One region of the Rhodococcus sp. IEGM 1330 genome, then DNA from elsewhere that is predicted to be linked to it. Evidence: predicted binding sites of a transcription regulator. Region 1 holds the regulator's gene; the other holds the start of a gene.
What was found. Region 1 encodes LexA, which represses DNA repair genes until DNA is damaged. Its sites were predicted from a motif close to CGAACANNTGTTCG; they were not measured.
Positions count from the first base shown of each region.

Region 2: cofD (2-phospho-L-lactate transferase) is a predicted target of LexA. The motif match lies at 3,456-3,469, and genes of this name have one in related genera.

Region 1 covers NZ_JAWLSB010000001.1:928,753-936,533, forward strand. Annotated here, with positions in the region: gene ptsP (phosphoenolpyruvate--protein phosphotransferase) at 1-1,058, shown strand, start outside; gene R4P57_RS04300 (uracil-xanthine permease family protein) at 1,079-2,350, shown strand; gene R4P57_RS04305 (acyl-CoA dehydrogenase family protein) at 2,500-3,642, shown strand; gene lexA (transcriptional repressor LexA) at 3,719-4,402, opposite strand; gene R4P57_RS04315 (hypothetical protein) at 4,785-5,195, shown strand; gene nrdR (transcriptional regulator NrdR) at 5,296-5,760, shown strand; gene hrpA (ATP-dependent RNA helicase HrpA) at 5,773-7,781, opposite strand, start outside.
Region 2 covers NZ_JAWLSB010000001.1:520,509-528,289, forward strand. Annotated here, with positions in the region: gene R4P57_RS02320 (NDP-sugar synthase) at 1-257, shown strand, start outside; gene R4P57_RS02325 (NUDIX hydrolase) at 274-735, opposite strand; gene R4P57_RS02330 (coenzyme F420-0:L-glutamate ligase) at 844-2,223, opposite strand; gene cofD (2-phospho-L-lactate transferase) at 2,220-3,194, opposite strand; gene R4P57_RS02340 (WhiB family transcriptional regulator) at 3,904-4,137, shown strand; gene R4P57_RS02345 (metallopeptidase family protein) at 4,168-4,647, opposite strand; gene R4P57_RS02350 (DUF3499 domain-containing protein) at 4,720-5,130, shown strand; gene R4P57_RS02355 (phosphomannomutase/phosphoglucomutase) at 5,328-6,710, shown strand; gene R4P57_RS02360 (tobH protein) at 6,782-7,781, shown strand, end outside.

The DNA of each region.
Region 1 (7,781 bases):
TCGCCGTGGCCGGGCTCGACGACATCGCCGCAGGTACGAACGCATCTGTCGACGGAACCAGCGGCCGCATCGACCTCGAACCCGACGCCGACTCGGCTCGCGCTGCCGTCGTGTCTGCCCGCGACGAGCTCGACCGGGTATCCCAGTGGGTCGGTCCTGGTACCACCGCCGACGGCCATGCGGTCGACATTCTCGCCAACGTCCAGGACGGTGCCGGTGCTCGCGCAGCGCGGTCCAGCGCAGCGGATGGCGTCGGACTGTTCCGAACCGAACTGTGTTTTCTCGACCGCGACTCCGAACCCACCGTCGACGAGCAGGCCGAGATCTATGCCCAGGTGCTCGACGCGTTCGCAGGCAAGAAGGTCGTCGTGCGGACTCTCGACGCCGGCTCGGACAAGCCGCTCAGGTTTGCCACCCATCCCGACGAGGCCAATCCGGCCCTGGGCATTCGCGGCATCCGCATCGCCGAGGCCGACCGCGGGATTCTGTACCGCCAGCTGGACGGCATCGCAGCAGCCGCGAAGGCGACCGATTCCTCCCCGTGGGTGATGGCTCCGATGATCGCAACCGCGCTGGAGGCGAAAGATTTCGCCGCCGACGTCCGTGAACGAGGACTGACACCCGGCGTCATGATCGAGGTTCCCGCAGCCGCGCTGCTCGCCGAGCACATCCTCGAGCATGTGGACTTCCTGTCCATCGGCACCAACGACCTGGCGCAGTACACGATGGCCGCCGACCGCATGTCTGCTCAGCTCGCCGGTCTGACCGATCCGTGGCAGCCGGCGGTATTGGCACTGGTGGCCCACACCGCTGCCGCGGGTGCCAAGGCCGGCAAGCCGGTCGGGGTCTGCGGCGAGGCCGCTGCCGATCCGCTCCTGGCCTGTGTGTTGGTCGGACTCGGCATCACCTCACTGTCTGCTGCGTCGGCCGCCGTCGCGCATGTGGGTTCCAAATTGGCCACGGTCACGCTCGCCCAGTGCAAGGAAGCGGCCGCCGCAGCGCTCAAAACGGACAGCACCGCCGCTGCCCGTGAGGCAGTGAGCGCGATCCTCGGCTGACGCCATAGTCTTTTCCCATCATGAGAAATCTGGGTTGGACGCTGCACGGAAACGGAAAGACCGTCGAGGCCGGGGCGGTGGTGGCACCGGACGAGAGATTGACGTGGCCGCGCACCGTCGGCATCGGGATGCAGCATGTCGTCGCGATGTTCGGTGCCACGTTGCTCGTTCCGACGATCACCGGCTTCCCGGTGTCGACGACACTGCTGTTCTCGGGCATCGGGACGGTGCTGTTCCTGATCATCACCCGGGGGCGCGTGCCCAGCTACCTCGGGTCGTCCTTCGCATTCCTTGCTCCGCTCGGTGCCACCCAGGCGAACGGCCCGGCCGCGCAGCTCGGCGCCGTTCTGTGCGTCGGACTCGTACTCGCGGCCATCGGGGTCGTGGTCAAGATCGCCGGTCGGCGCGTGCTCGACGCCGCCATGCCGCCCGTGGTCACCGGTGCCGTGGTCGTGTTGATCGGGTTGAATCTGGCCCCGGCCGCGACGACGTCGTTCGAGGCGCAGCCCCTCATCGCCGCCGTCACGCTTGTCGCCATTCTGTTGGCCACGGCCATCGGACCGGGACTGCTCGGGCGACTCGGAATTCTGGTCGGTGTCGTCGTCGGTTGGGTGTTCGCCGCGGTCACCGGTGGAATCGCGCAGCCACGCCTCGACGCTCTGAGTGCGGCGAGCTGGATCGGCCTGCCGGAGTTCCGTGGACCGTCGTTCGAGCTGTCGGTGATCCTGGTGGCGCTGCCGGTGGTGATCGTCCTCGTCGCCGAGAACGTCGGACACGTCAAGGCCGTCGCTGCGATGACCGGCAAGAACCTCGACGACGTGGCAGGCGACGCGCTGATCGCCGACGGGTTGGCGACCACCCTGGCCGGAGCCGCTGGTGGCTCGGGCACCACCACGTACGCCGAGAACATCGGGGTCATGGCCGCCACCCGCGTCTATTCGACGGCCGCGTACTGGGTCGCGGCCGTCACCGCGATAGTGCTGGCGTTCTCGCCCAAGTTCGGTGCCCTGATCTTCACCGTGCCCGACGGCGTCATCGGGGGAGCGACCCTGGTTCTGTACGGACTCATCGGGCTACTGGGCGTTCGCATCTGGACCGACGCGAAGGTCGACTTCACCGATCCGGTCAATCTCATGGTCGTCGCTGCGGCGCTCGTCGCCGGAATCGGTGACCTGACACTGGCTGTCGGATCGGTCGAGCTCGGCGGTATCGCGTGGGGTTCCGTCGGCATCCTTGTCGGCTACCCGATCGTCTCGGCGCTCGCGAGGAGTACAGGCAAACGAGGTCGCTAGCGGGGTCGGTCACGGATCGCGCACGTTTTGGTCATCGACCTCCGCTGTACCCCGAACGTACTGTTGGAACGTGACGTCAGTCGTACCGACGACCGCGAATGACACCGTTCACAGGTCGACGTCGGTATGCACCGAACAAGGAGACATTCGTGGAACGCACACTTTTCGAGCCCGAGCACGAGCTGTTCCGGGAGTCGTACCGGAAGTTTCTCGAACAGCACGTAGCCCCCAATCATGCGAAGTGGGAAGAGCAGAACATCGTCGACCGCGGCGTCTGGGTCGAGGCCGGTAAGCAGGGCTTCCTCGGAACGGCTGCGCCCGAGGAATTCGGCGGCGGCGGAGTCAAGGACTTCCGCTACAACGCCATCGTCACCGAGGAAACCACCCGCGGTGGATACAGCGGTATCGGCTTCACCCTGCACAACGACGTCGTCGCGCCGTATCTGATCGATCTTGCGAATGACGAGCAGAAGCAGCGCTGGCTCCCCGGATTCTGCTCCGGCGAACTGATCACCGCGATCGCGATGACCGAGCCGGGCACCGGAAGCGACCTGCAGGGCATCAAGACCAAGGCCGTACGCGACGGCGACGACTGGGTGCTCAACGGCTCGAAGACATTCATCACCAACGGAATCAACGCCGATTTGATCATCGTCGTGGCGTGCACCGATCCCGAGAAGGGCGCACAGGGCTTCAGCCTGCTGGTCGTCGAACGCGACATGCCCGGATTCGAGCGAGGCCGCAACCTCGACAAGATCGGCATGAAGGCCCAGGACACCGCCGAACTCAGCTTCACCGATGTTCGCGTGCCCGCTGCCAACCTGCTCGGCGACGAGGGCATGGGCTTCATCTACCTGATGCAGAATCTGCCTCAGGAGCGGCTCTCCATCGCCGTCGTCGCCGCAGCGGCGATGGAATCGGCACTGGACATGACCATCCAGTACTGCCGCGACCGCAAGGCCTTCGGAAAGTCGATCGGCAAGTTCCAGAACACCCGATTCGTGTTGGCGGAGTTGGCCACCGAAACCACCGCCACCCGAATCATGGTGGACAAGTTCATCGAACTGCTCAACGCAGACAAGTTGACCGTCCAAGAAGCCGCGATGGCGAAGTGGTGGACCACCGAGAATCAGGTGAAACTGATCGACCGGTGCCTGCAGCTGCACGGTGGCTACGGCTACATGAAGGAATACCCGATCGCCAAGGCGTACATGGACTCTCGTGTGCAGACCATCTACGGCGGCACCACCGAAATCATGAAGGAGATCATCGGCCGCGGATTGAATCTGTGATCCGCTGATCCGAAGAACGCAGAGGGCCGCAGCACTATGTGCTGCGGCCCTTCGCGTGTCACTTCGGTGTCGATTTCTACAGCTTGCGCATCACGGTGACGACCTTGCCGAGGATCGCGGCGTTGTTGCCCGGAATCGGCTCGAAGAGCGGGTTGTGCGGCAGCAGCCACACCTCGCCCTTGGACCGCTTGAACGTCTTGACGGTGGCCTCGCCGTCGATCATGGCAGCGACGATGTCGCCGTTGTCGGCCACGGACTGCTGACGAACAACCACCCAGTCGCCGTCGCAGATCGCCGCGTCGATCATCGACTCGCCGACCACCTTGAGCAGAAACAGAGAACCCTGACCCACCAGCTCGCGGGGGAGCGGAAACACGTCCTCGACGGCCTCTTCGGCCAGAATCGGACCGCCGGCGGCGATCCGGCCCAATACCGGTACGAACGTCGGGGTCGGCAACCGATCCTGTTCCTCGGACGCCGGCGATCCGTCGACGGCGGCGGCAGCCTGATCGGCCTGCACCTCGTCGAGACCGCGGACGTCGACGGCGCGGGGGCGGTTGGCGTCGCGCCGGAGGAAGCCCTTGCGCTCGAGGGTGCGGAGTTGGTGAGCGACGGAGGAGGTCGATGTCAGGCCGACCGCATCACCGATCTCCCGAATGCTCGGTGGGTAACCGCGCTCGGTGACCGAAGCGCGAATGACCTCGAGTACCTTCCGCTGCCGCTCGGTGAGACCCGCACTGATGTCGGTGTCGACCTCCATGGCCTTGGATGTCGGTTCCGCGGCCGGCTTACCCGCTGCGGCCTTCGTTGCGGTGGCCCTGGCTCCGGTCGTCTTGGAACCCGTCGTCGTGGAACGCGTGGTCGACCTCGTCGAGGTCTCGTCCTTCATGCTGTCGGCCTCCTGCTGGTGTCCTGGATCCGGTCTGCGGGGTAGGTCTGCGCGGACTGGAGTTGATGGTGTCGACTCGTGGCGTGTGGTTTCTGACACGAATCTAGCGTGTATCAGCTGTTGAATCAAACATCTGTTCGACTCGTGTCGCGTTTTCTACAGACTTTGTCGGAGGCTCGTGATAGAACTTCGAACAAGCGTCCATCGAACGCCTGATCGAACATTCGATCCAACGAGCGAAGTCGAGGTTCCGATGACCATCATCACCGATCGCCCCACCGCCGCCGGTGTCCGTGCCCGATCCACTGTCGTCGAGCGTCGCCGCCGGGCGCGTCCCGTTCTGCAGAGTCCCATCGGGATGCACGGTGTCACGGCACCCCGTACGCAGAGCGCACCGTGCCTCCCGGTCCTCGATCCGTCGTGGACCGATGTCACCGATCGCGAGGAGGCCGATCGCGAGTTCGACGCGACCTCCGCGCACTTCGCGAGTCAGCCGGTTCGGATGCGATCGCTCGTGCTGACCGTGTTGGCGGTCCTGGTCGTGGCAGGCGGCCTGATCGGCATCGCGAACCTGCGGGCCGTTGCCCCCGATGCAGGCGCGCAGCCGGCCGGTGTGGTCGAAGTGCACGACGGAGCTCTCGTCGAGTACACGCCCGGCAGATGACCACCGGCCCCGTCGGGTTCGAGAAGACTGAGTATCCTCGACAGACTGCCCCGATGTGCGTGCTCGTCGTCGGAGCATCGGCTACGACGGAGGATCCCTTATGCATTGCCCGTTCTGCAGGCATCCCGACTCACGCGTGGTCGACTCGCGTGAGATGGACGAGGGGCAAGCAATCCGGCGGCGTCGATCCTGCCCGGAGTGCGGTCGTCGATTCACGACCGTCGAGGCCGCAGTGCTTGCAGTCGTGAAACGCAGCGGCGTGACCGAGCCGTTCAGCCGCGAGAAAGTCGTCAAGGGAGTCCGACGCGCCTGCCAGGGCAGAGATGTGGACAACGATGCGCTGAACCTGCTGGCACAGCAGGTCGAGGACGCCATCCGTGCAGCGGGATCCGCAGAGATTCCCAGCAACGAAGTGGGGTTGGCCATTCTCGGTCCACTCCGTGATCTGGACGAAGTGGCCTACCTGCGCTTCGCTTCCGTCTACCGCTCGTTCAGCTCGGCCGAGGACTTCGAGAAAGAAATCCACGAACTGCGCAAGCACCGCGAGTCCGCCGACATCGACTGACAGTCCTGCCCGTCAGCGACTCTGGTCCGAGATCGCCTTCTCGATGCGCTTCTCCGAGACCGGATACGCCGTACGAATCCCCTGGGCGAACAATCCCACGCGCAACTCCTCGATCATCCAGAACAGTTCCTGTACCCCGGAACTGTTCTTTCTGCTTTCCGGAAGCGAATCCAACAGTCGCCCGTACGACGCGTACACCCGATCGAGTACATCCATCGCCGCCGCGTCACGGCCCGCGCTGCTCGGCAGGGTCGCCAACCGCTTCGTCGCAGCCGCGATATAGCGCGGAAGGTCTGCCAATCTGCGAGAACCGAACTCGGTGACGAACCCGCGAAAGATCAAGCCGTCGAGCTGTTCCCGAACATCATCTGCCGGCTCGCCCGAGGAGGATTGAAGTTGCGCGGACAATGCCAGGGCAGCGGTCAGCACAGGGCGAACCAGGGCGAGCACCGCGGAGGTACGCTGTGGAACCTCCGCGTCGACGAGCGCCCGGAGCTTGTCGAAAGCCTCGGGATCTCGTACCGGTCCACCGTGCGCATCCATCGCTTCCTCGACCGCGAGAGCCCGGCATTCTTCGAGGAGTGCATCGACTCCGCCGTACGGATTCTGGCCGAGGGCAAGGCGTTCGGCGGTCGGCAGTCCGGCCAGCAGTGCCTTGGCTCCCTTCGGGGCCGTCGACAGCAGTAGAGCTCTGGTTCCCGACCGCATCGCGGCCCGCGCCTGCGCGGGCGTGCTGAGAACTCGCACCGCTACGCCCTGTCCTTCGGGCACCAACGCCGGGTAGCCGGTGACCTTCTGTCCGGCCACCTCTCTGGTGACCGTCGACTCCAACCGACCGAGCGTGCCCGAAGTCCAGGCCAGCGAGGGCGCGCGTTCCGCATCACCCACCGCGCTCGCCACCTGACGACCGACTTCCCCGGATAGGTTCGTGCGCAGAACAGTCAGATCCTTGTTGCTGCCCAACACCTTTCCGGACGGATCGACGGCCGCGAACGTCATCTTCAGGTGATCGGGCAGTGCCGCAACATCGAAGTCCTTCGCCGTGATGTGGCACTGCGCAGCCCGTGACAGCTCACGTGCCAAGGCCGTCACCAGAGTTTCCGCGCGCGGCTTCATGACCGCCAACGCCGCGGCCGCGAAGTCGGGAGCCGGAACGACGTTGCGCCGCAGGGCTTTCGGCAGTGTCTTGATCAGTGCGGTCACCAACTCGCCGCGCATTCCGGGAACCAGCCAGTCGAAGCCGACCGGCTGTACCTGAGCGAGGAGAGCGATCGGAATCCGAGCGGTGACTCCGTCGGCCGCCGTGCCCGGCTCGAACTGATACGTCAGTGGGAACTGGATCTCGCCCTGTCGCCATGCGTCGGGATACGCGCCGGTCAGTACCGAGGCCGCGTCGGAGTTGACGACGGTGTCGGTGGTGAAATCGAGTAGGTGCGGTTCCTGCCTGCGTGCCTTCTTCCACCAGGTGTCGAAGTGCCGCGCCGACACCGCCTCTGGGGCGATACGTGCGTCGTAGAAGTCGAAGAGAGCGTCGTCGTCGACGACGATGTCGCGCCGCCGAGCGCGATGCTCCAGTTCGCCGACGTCGTCGAGCAGAGCCCTGTTCTTGTGGAAGAACGCGTGTTGGGTCTTCCATTCACCTTCCACCAGCGCATGTCGGATGAACAGCTCGCGGGACGCCTCGGGGTCGATGCGGTGGTAGTTCACCGGACGTTGCGTCACCAACGGAATGCCGTAGAGCGTCACCCGTTCGTAGGCCATCGCCGATTCCCGCTTGATGGACCAGTGAGGTTCCGAATACGTCCTTTTGACCAGGTGCGGTGCCAACCGTTCGGCCCACTCCGGCTCGATGCGGGCGGCCATGCGGCCCCACAGGCGTCCGGTCTCGACCAGTTCTGCGGCCATGACCCAGCGCGGGGGTTTCTTGAACAGACCCGAGCCCGGGAAGATCGCGAAGTGCGCTCCGCGGGCGCCGAGGAACTCGCGCTTGTCACCCTCCCTGAGCCCGACATGCGAGAGCA
Region 2 (7,781 bases), 410 kb from region 1:
GCGGTGCCGAGATCGGGGCGGGTGCACGCCTCGACGGTGCCGTCGTGTTCGACGGTGCGATCGTCGAAGCAGGGGCCGTCGTCGAGCGATCCATTCTCGGCTTCGGTGCCCGTATCGGACCCCGCGCACTGGTGCGCGACGCGGTCATCGGCGACGGTGCCGACATCGGTGCTCGCTGTGAGTTGCTCCGCGGCGCGCGCGTGTGGCCCGGGGTCAAGCTGCCCGACGGTGGAGTCCGCTTCTCCACCGACGTCTGACCCGATCTGCTCGTCGCTACCGGCGGCGTGCGGCGAGCGAGACGAGGTGGTCGATCGTCTCGCGCTCGGCGTCGTCGGGCAGGGCATCGACCGGCCACCAGCGCAGATCCGTCGATTCCTCGCTGCGTACTGCTCGCGCGCCGTCCGGAGCCCGGACCAGAAACCTCAGGTCGAGGTGCCGCGTCGGCTTGCCGAGCGAGCAGGTGATCGGGTGCGTGTGGGCGGAGAGCAGAATCGGATCGATCGTCAGATCGGCGATCCCGGATTCTTCGGTGGCCTCCCGTAGCGCTGCGTCGACAACCGTCTCGTCCGTCGGTTCGCAGTGGCCGCCGAGTTGAATCCACCGACCGACCTTGGGATGAAGCGTCAGCAGTACACGGGTTCCCGACGTGTCGAGTACCAGCGAGGACGCGGTGAAATGGCCGGCCTCGTTGGCGCGCAGACAGGCGTTCGGGTTGCTGTCGAGAAACGCCAGCATGGTGTGCCGAAGCGATTCCTCGCCCGAGTCCGACGGTGCCCATCGGTCGAGTGTCGTTTCAGCCGAGTGCCACAGTGTCGAATGAGGCGGCGTGGGCGTGGACACGACTCAGAGCTCCAGCAGCGTGGACCCGGGGACCACCGGATCTCGAACGGTCAGCGATTCGCTGGGGTGCCCGATTGCGATGGCTCCCATCGCTTTCCAGTCCGCGCGCAGGCCGAGTTCGGCGCGCACGGTATCGGCGGCGAAAATCGTCGAACCGATCCAGCAGCTGCCCAGTTCACGCACAGCGAGGGCGACGAGCAGCCCTTGGACGGCCGCACCGACGGCGACGGTGAACATCGTGTCCTCCGCGGTTCGACGCCGCTCGTCGGGGTACGAGTGCGCGCCGTCGGGCACACAGAACGGGATCACGATTTCGGGGGCGTCGAACAAGATGTCGCCGCGGCCGAGTCTGGCGGCGATCCGCTCCTCGCTCAGTCCGTCGCCGGCCAGATCGGTACGCCATTGCTCACGCATCGTCTCGAGCAGCCGGCGCCGCACAGCGGGGGTCCTGACCCAGACGAACCGAACCGGACGGGTGTGGTGCGGGGCCGGGGCGGTGAGGGCATCGGCCACGGCCGAACGAACGGCTTCGGGATCGACCGGTTCGTCGGTGAACGAGCGCACCGACCGTCGGAGTAGCAGCGCCTCGCGTCGACCACGATCGAGTGCCTCGGTGGTGCCGAGCCAGAACAGATCGTCCTCGCCGCCGCGCAGCAGCGTCGCGGCGGTGGAACCGTCGTCGACGGGAGTCAGTCCGCGTACGACGGCGATCGGAACCCCGCCGAGTTTCCCCTTCACCAGATCGCCCGCGGCAGCGAGCTCGTCGGCGATCGCGACCTCGGTGACGACGAGCTCGTTTCCCTGACCGTCCTCGGCTCCGGCGTATGCATGTACGACGCTCAGGCCCGCAGCACCGATGGCGGCGTCGGTCTGGCCGATCCGCCATGCCCGTCCCATGGTGTCGGTGACGACCACGGCGACCGTCACCCCCAGCAGCGCACCGAGTGCAGTGCGAAGCGCTGCGGCACTGGCGTCGGGGTTCTCGGGCAGCAGCGCCAGTTCGCCGCCGTCGACGTTGGAGCCGTCGATTCCCGACGCGGCCTGCACGATGCCGAGTCGATTCTCGGTGATGAGGGTTCGGCCCTTGCGTGCGACGATGCGCACGGCTTCCTGCTCCACGAGGACTCTGCGGGCGGCATCTCGCTCGTCCGCATCACGGGGTGCCTGCACCAGACGGCCCTCGACCTTGGAGATGATCTTGCTGGTGACGATCAGGATGTCGCCGTCACGCAACCACGGCGCTCGGTCCGCAACGGTTGCCGCCAAGTCGTCGCCGGGCCGGAACTCGGGGAGCCCGGTCACCGGCAGTATTTCGATCGAGCCGCCCGGAGCGTGATCCCCGGGTGCCGACCGGATCGAATCGGGATCGCGAGTGTCGGTCACAGGTCGAGTCCGGCTGCGCGCAGAGCGGTGCGGGCCATGGCTGCTGTGGTCTCGGGGTCGGTCATCAGCAACGGAACCGACTGTACGTCCACTCCGTCGACGACTGCCGTATCGGTGGTGTGCACCAGCCATGCGTCGAGAATGCCGGTGCCGCTTCGACTTCCGTAGTGGCGGCCCACCGCCTCCGCCGTGGTCTCGACTCCGATGACGGACAGGCACTCGTCGGCCATGCCGCGCAACGGCTTACCGTCGACGACGGGGGAGAGGCCGACCACCTTGGCGGCCGTCGTGCGAAGCGCCCCGCGGATTCCCGGCACCGCGAGGATCGCGCCGACGCTCACCACCGGATTGGACGGCGCGAGGACGACGGCGTCGGCCTCGGCGATCGCCTCGACGACTCCCGGTGCCGGAGTTGCCTGTTCGGCCCCGATGTTGGCGAAGCTGTGGGTCGGAATCTGTGCGCGGTACCGAACCCACCACTCCTGGAAGTGAATTGCGCGCTGCTGCTCACCGCTCGGGTCGTCGGGATCGGTGACGACGACGTGCGTCTCGGAGCGATCGTCGGTGACGGGCAGGAGCCGGACTCCGGGTTGCCATCGGTTGCACAGGGCTTCGGTGACGGCGGACAGCGGAAAGCCGGTGCGCAACATACGACTGCGGATCAGGTGCGTGGCGATGTCGCGGTCGCCGAGTCCGAACCAGTCGGGATCGGCACCGTAGGCTGCCAACTCGTCCCGAGCGTTCCAGGTCTCCGCGATGCGACCCCAGCCGCGATCGGTGTCGATTCCTCCACCGAGGGTGTACATGCACGTGTCGAGATCCGGGCAGATGCGGAGTCCGTGCATCCACACGTCGTCGCCGACGTTGACCACGGCGGTGATCTCGTGCTCGGGCTCGTCGCCGAACAACGTTTTCAGGCCCTGCAGAAACCGAGCGCCACCGACGCCACCGACCAGAACAGTAACTTTCACAACACGCGAGCCTAGTGGGGTTGCGGTGGTGCGGGGTGAGCGCCCACCCGGTGCCGCAACGTCCACGTCGACCGTTTGTGGCGGCGAGAACCGATGCGACACGCACGGGACGGGCTCCGATCCGGGGAGAGCGCCGATTTCGGGCATGTGATGGTATTGGATTTGCGCGATCGGCTTGACCGCAACACACCTGGACGTGTCTAATCACAGGTATGTCATTCAGTGTTCGCGGCACGAGTTCGATTGCAGCGAACCTGGTTTCGAACACTCGTTCCCTTCCTGTTCGTCCCTGACTGGACGTCGAGTAGAGGTCGAGAGTCGGACCGGCACGTTGGACCAGCTCGATCGAATATCCGCGCGGGGCAAGGTATTCGAGAACACGAGGACCGAAAGTATCTGCGCTACCACAGGTGAGGAGGCGGAAGCGATGTATGACCAGCACGTGACACGTGATCAGCGGGGCGGACCCACTGCACATCTCAGCGCTGTCGACGACGCGCCGCAAACCGAGTCCGGCATCGGCGCAGATTCGAGCGTCTCGATCGACGCGGGTTCTGCATACGTCGTCCCAACGGACGAGACCGACAACGACGTCGACGTCATCGACGTCGAACTGGATTCGGATTCCGACGTCGACTCGATGCCGTTCGTCGCCGAGTCGGTTCCACCAGCCAAGCCGTTCCTCAGTCTCGTCGCGGGTTTCGACGAGATGTTCGAGGAGATCGAGGACCAGTGGCAGGAGCGCGCTCTGTGTGCGCAGACCGACCCCGAGGCCTTCTTCCCGGAAAAGGGTGGCTCCACCCGCGAGGCCAAGCGCATCTGCCTCGGCTGTGAGGTCAAGGACGAGTGCCTCGAGTACGCGCTCGCCAACGACGAGCGGTTCGGTATCTGGGGCGGGCTGTCCGAGCGGGAGCGTCGCAGGCTCAAGCGCGGAATCGGCTGAGTAGTTCGGTTCCATCTCCGGACGTATCGATCACTCCCCGGAAGGATCGACCTCGTCGGGGTCGATGCCGAGATACGTCGCCACTTGCTCGACCAGAACTTCGAACAACAGATCTTCCAAGTCCTCCGGGTGCTTGGCGCGCCGTTCCAGCGGTCGCCGGAACAGCACCACCCTGGCGCGTGTCGTCTCCCCGCGCTTGTCGATGCCGGCGGGTACCAATCGCGAGAGCGGTACCGGACCTTCCGCCACCACCTCGGGTGGCCACGTCACCGATTCCGGATCCAACGCCCTGATCTTGGGTACCTCGTCCACGGCGATGTCGAGCTTCGAGAGCTTCTCGTGCCACCGATGATCGATCCGCGCGAATGCCTCGAGCACCAGCCGGTCGAACTTCTCGGCTCGTGAGCGCCTGGCCGGGATGTCCTCGGGCAGAACCGGTCCGCGGACGCCGCGGCCGTGCCGAGCCACGGACCGAGAGGTGATCCTGCGCGCGGATGAGAATCGAGGCATAGGGGGAGGTTATCGCGCTCGTCCGGTGTGTCGGTCGTTCGGTCGGTTGCACCCACCGGATACTCTGCACTCGTGAGATCACTGCGTGGCTGCTGCAGGCCTGGTTGCAACCGTTCTGCCGTTGCGACGCTCACATACGTCTACTCCGATTCCACCGCCGTCGTCGGGCCGCTGGCCACAGTCGACGAACCGCATTCCTGGGATCTGTGCGAGGTGCACGCGTCGACCACCACCGCTCCCAAGGGCTGGGAACTGATGCGTTACGAAGGCGGCTACTCGACGTCGAGCCCCGACGAGGACGATCTGACGGCTCTCGCGGAGGCCGTACGCGAGGCGGGTCGCGGCGATCGCGTCCGCTCCGAGGATCGCGAGAGCGCCGACCGCTCGGTCTCTCGGTCGTTCGACACCGAACGCCGATCCGTTCCGGCCGTCCGAACGGGCAGGCGCGGGCACCTTCGAGTTCTTCCCGACCCCACGTCCTGAGCCGCCCGAGCACACAGAGTGTGGTGTGCATCGGTCCGACTGGCCGGTCCGTCGGCCGTCTGGCAAGGTTCGAGGAGCAGGACTGAAACGGACCGCAATGGTCTGCCGATACTTGGTGTGGATCGCACCGCTACCGACGCTCGATAATCCGACGCCGATGTGCGGCGTCGTCGTCAACGATCATCAGGAGAATCTTCGTGGCCCGTACCGCAGAGTCCGTCAACGCCGTCATCAAGGCCTACGACGTCCGTGGCGTCGTAGGTGAGCAGATCGACGAGGCGTTCGTGCGTGACGTCGGTGCATCGTTCGCACGATTGGTTCGCGACGAGGCAGGGGCCGCGCGCTCGGTCGTCATCGGCCACGACATGCGGGATTCCTCGCCCGCACTGTCACGGGCGTTCGCCGACGGCGTCACCGCTCAAGGCCTCGACGTGGTGCACATCGGGCTGGCGTCGACCGATCAGCTCTACTTCGCCTCCGGCTTGCTCGAGTGTCCGGGAGCGATGTTCACCGCCAGTCACAATCCGGCGAAGTACAACGGGATCAAGCTCTGCCGCGCCGGTGCGAAGCCCGTGGGCCAGGACACCGGCTTGGCCACGGTCAAAGCCGAATTGGTGGACGGGGTACCGGAGTTCGACGGCCAGGCCGGGACGGTGACGTCTCGTGACGTGCTGGCCGAGTACGCCCAGTTCTTGCGCGACCTGGTCGATCTGTCGGGTATTCGCTCCATGAAGATCGCAGTGGATGCAGGCAACGGCATGGGCGGCCACACCGTGCCCGCCGTATTCGCGCCGCTGCCGGTGACGATCGAGCCTTTGTTCTTCGAGCTCGACGGCAGCTTTCCCAACCACGAGGCCAATCCGCTCGACCCAGCGAACCTGGTGGACCTGCAGCGTTTCGTCGTCGAGACCGGTTCCGAGATCGGACTTGCCTTCGACGGCGACGCCGATCGGTGCTTCGTCGTCGACGAAAAGGGCGACCCGGTGTCACCATCGGCCGTGACCTGCCTGGTGGCCGAGCGCGAGCTGGCCAAGGAGCCGGGCGCGGTCGTCATCCACAATCTGATCACCTCCCGCGCGGTGCCGGAGCTGGTGGAAAAGCTCGGTGGAACGCCGGTTCGCACCCGAGTGGGGCACTCTTTCATCAAGCAGCAGATGGCCGACACCGGAGCCATATTCGGCGGAGAGCACTCTGCGCACTACTACTTCCGTGACTTCTGGGGAGCAGACTCCGGCATGCTCGCTGCCCTGCACGTTCTCGCTGCGTTCGGTGCACAGGATCGCCCGTTGTCGGAAATGATGGCCACCTACGAGACCTACAGCGCGTCGGGGGAGATCAACTCGACGGTGGACGACGCTGCCGAACGGACCGAGGCGGTGCTCGAGGCCTTCGCCGATCGAACCGCCGGAATCGACCGCCTCGACGGGGTGACGGTCGAGCTGGCCGACGGTGCCTGGTTCAACCTGCGGGCATCGAACACGGAACCGCTGCTTCGACTCAATGTCGAAGCACGCACCGCAGCGGATGTCGACGCGCTTTCGACAGAGATATTGAGCATCGTTCGCGCCGGACTGGAATAGTGGTTACCAAGGGTTCGTGAGTGGGTAAGCGGACGTTTCGAGCGGGTGAGGTAAGGGGAGGTGTCGCAGCCATGACGGCAGTGTCGTCTCTGGTCGATCTCGACGATTCGGATGCTCTCATCGCAGCCGATCGTGAGGGCTCCCTGCGCAGTGCAGCGCTGGCGGGCGCACAAGTGCGTGCCGTCGCTACCGCAGTCGACGAATCGGTCCTCGCCCGGTTGGCCGATCTGCGTCCCCGGAGCGTTGTGATCGTCACCGGCGACGGGCGGAGCAGTCGGGCGGCATCCCTGCTCGTCGCCGCGCTCGGCGATCGCCTCGGGGTCCCTCTGGTGCGAAGCACCGGAACTCCGCCGTGGATCGGCCCACTCGACGTGGTGGTGGTGGCAGGCGACGACGCCGGGGATCCACGACTGGCCGAGTCGGTGGACGCGGCAGCTCGGCGCGGTGCCGAAGTCGTGGTGGTTGCCCCCGAGGAAGGGCCTCTGCGTGCCGTCCGGGGGGCCAGAGTCATGTGGCTGCCGCCGCGAATCGCAGTTCGTGACCACAATGCCCTGATGCGCTACCTCGCGGCGTTCGTGGCGGTACTCGGGGCGGTTGCCGGCGGATCGTGGAAGACGTTGCTGCCCAATTTGTCTCGTCTTGCGGACCTGCTCGACGCGGAGGCGATACGAAACAGCCCGTCCAACGAGATGTTCCACAATCCGGCCAAGGCCCTCGCCAGTGGGTTGAACGGTCGGCGGGTGGTTCTGACCGGGGGCAGTCCCGCCGCAGTCGAGGTAGCTCGGCACGGCAGTGAGGTGCTGCTGCGCGTGGCGGGTGTCGTCGTCGGTGCCGGGGAGCTGGGCGACGTCATTGCCGCATCCATTCGGGCGTCCGTCGTCGAATCGTCCCGCACGCCACAGACATTCGACTCGTTCTTTCACGACGAGCAGCTCGACGGACCACCGCCGGCGCTGCCGATGCGCGTCGTCGTGGTGGCCTCGGACGCCGATCGCGTGATGACCGAACGACGAATCGCCGGAGTTCCGGAGTCGGAGTTGTTGCTCGCCGATTCGAGTGAGGTGCTGTTCG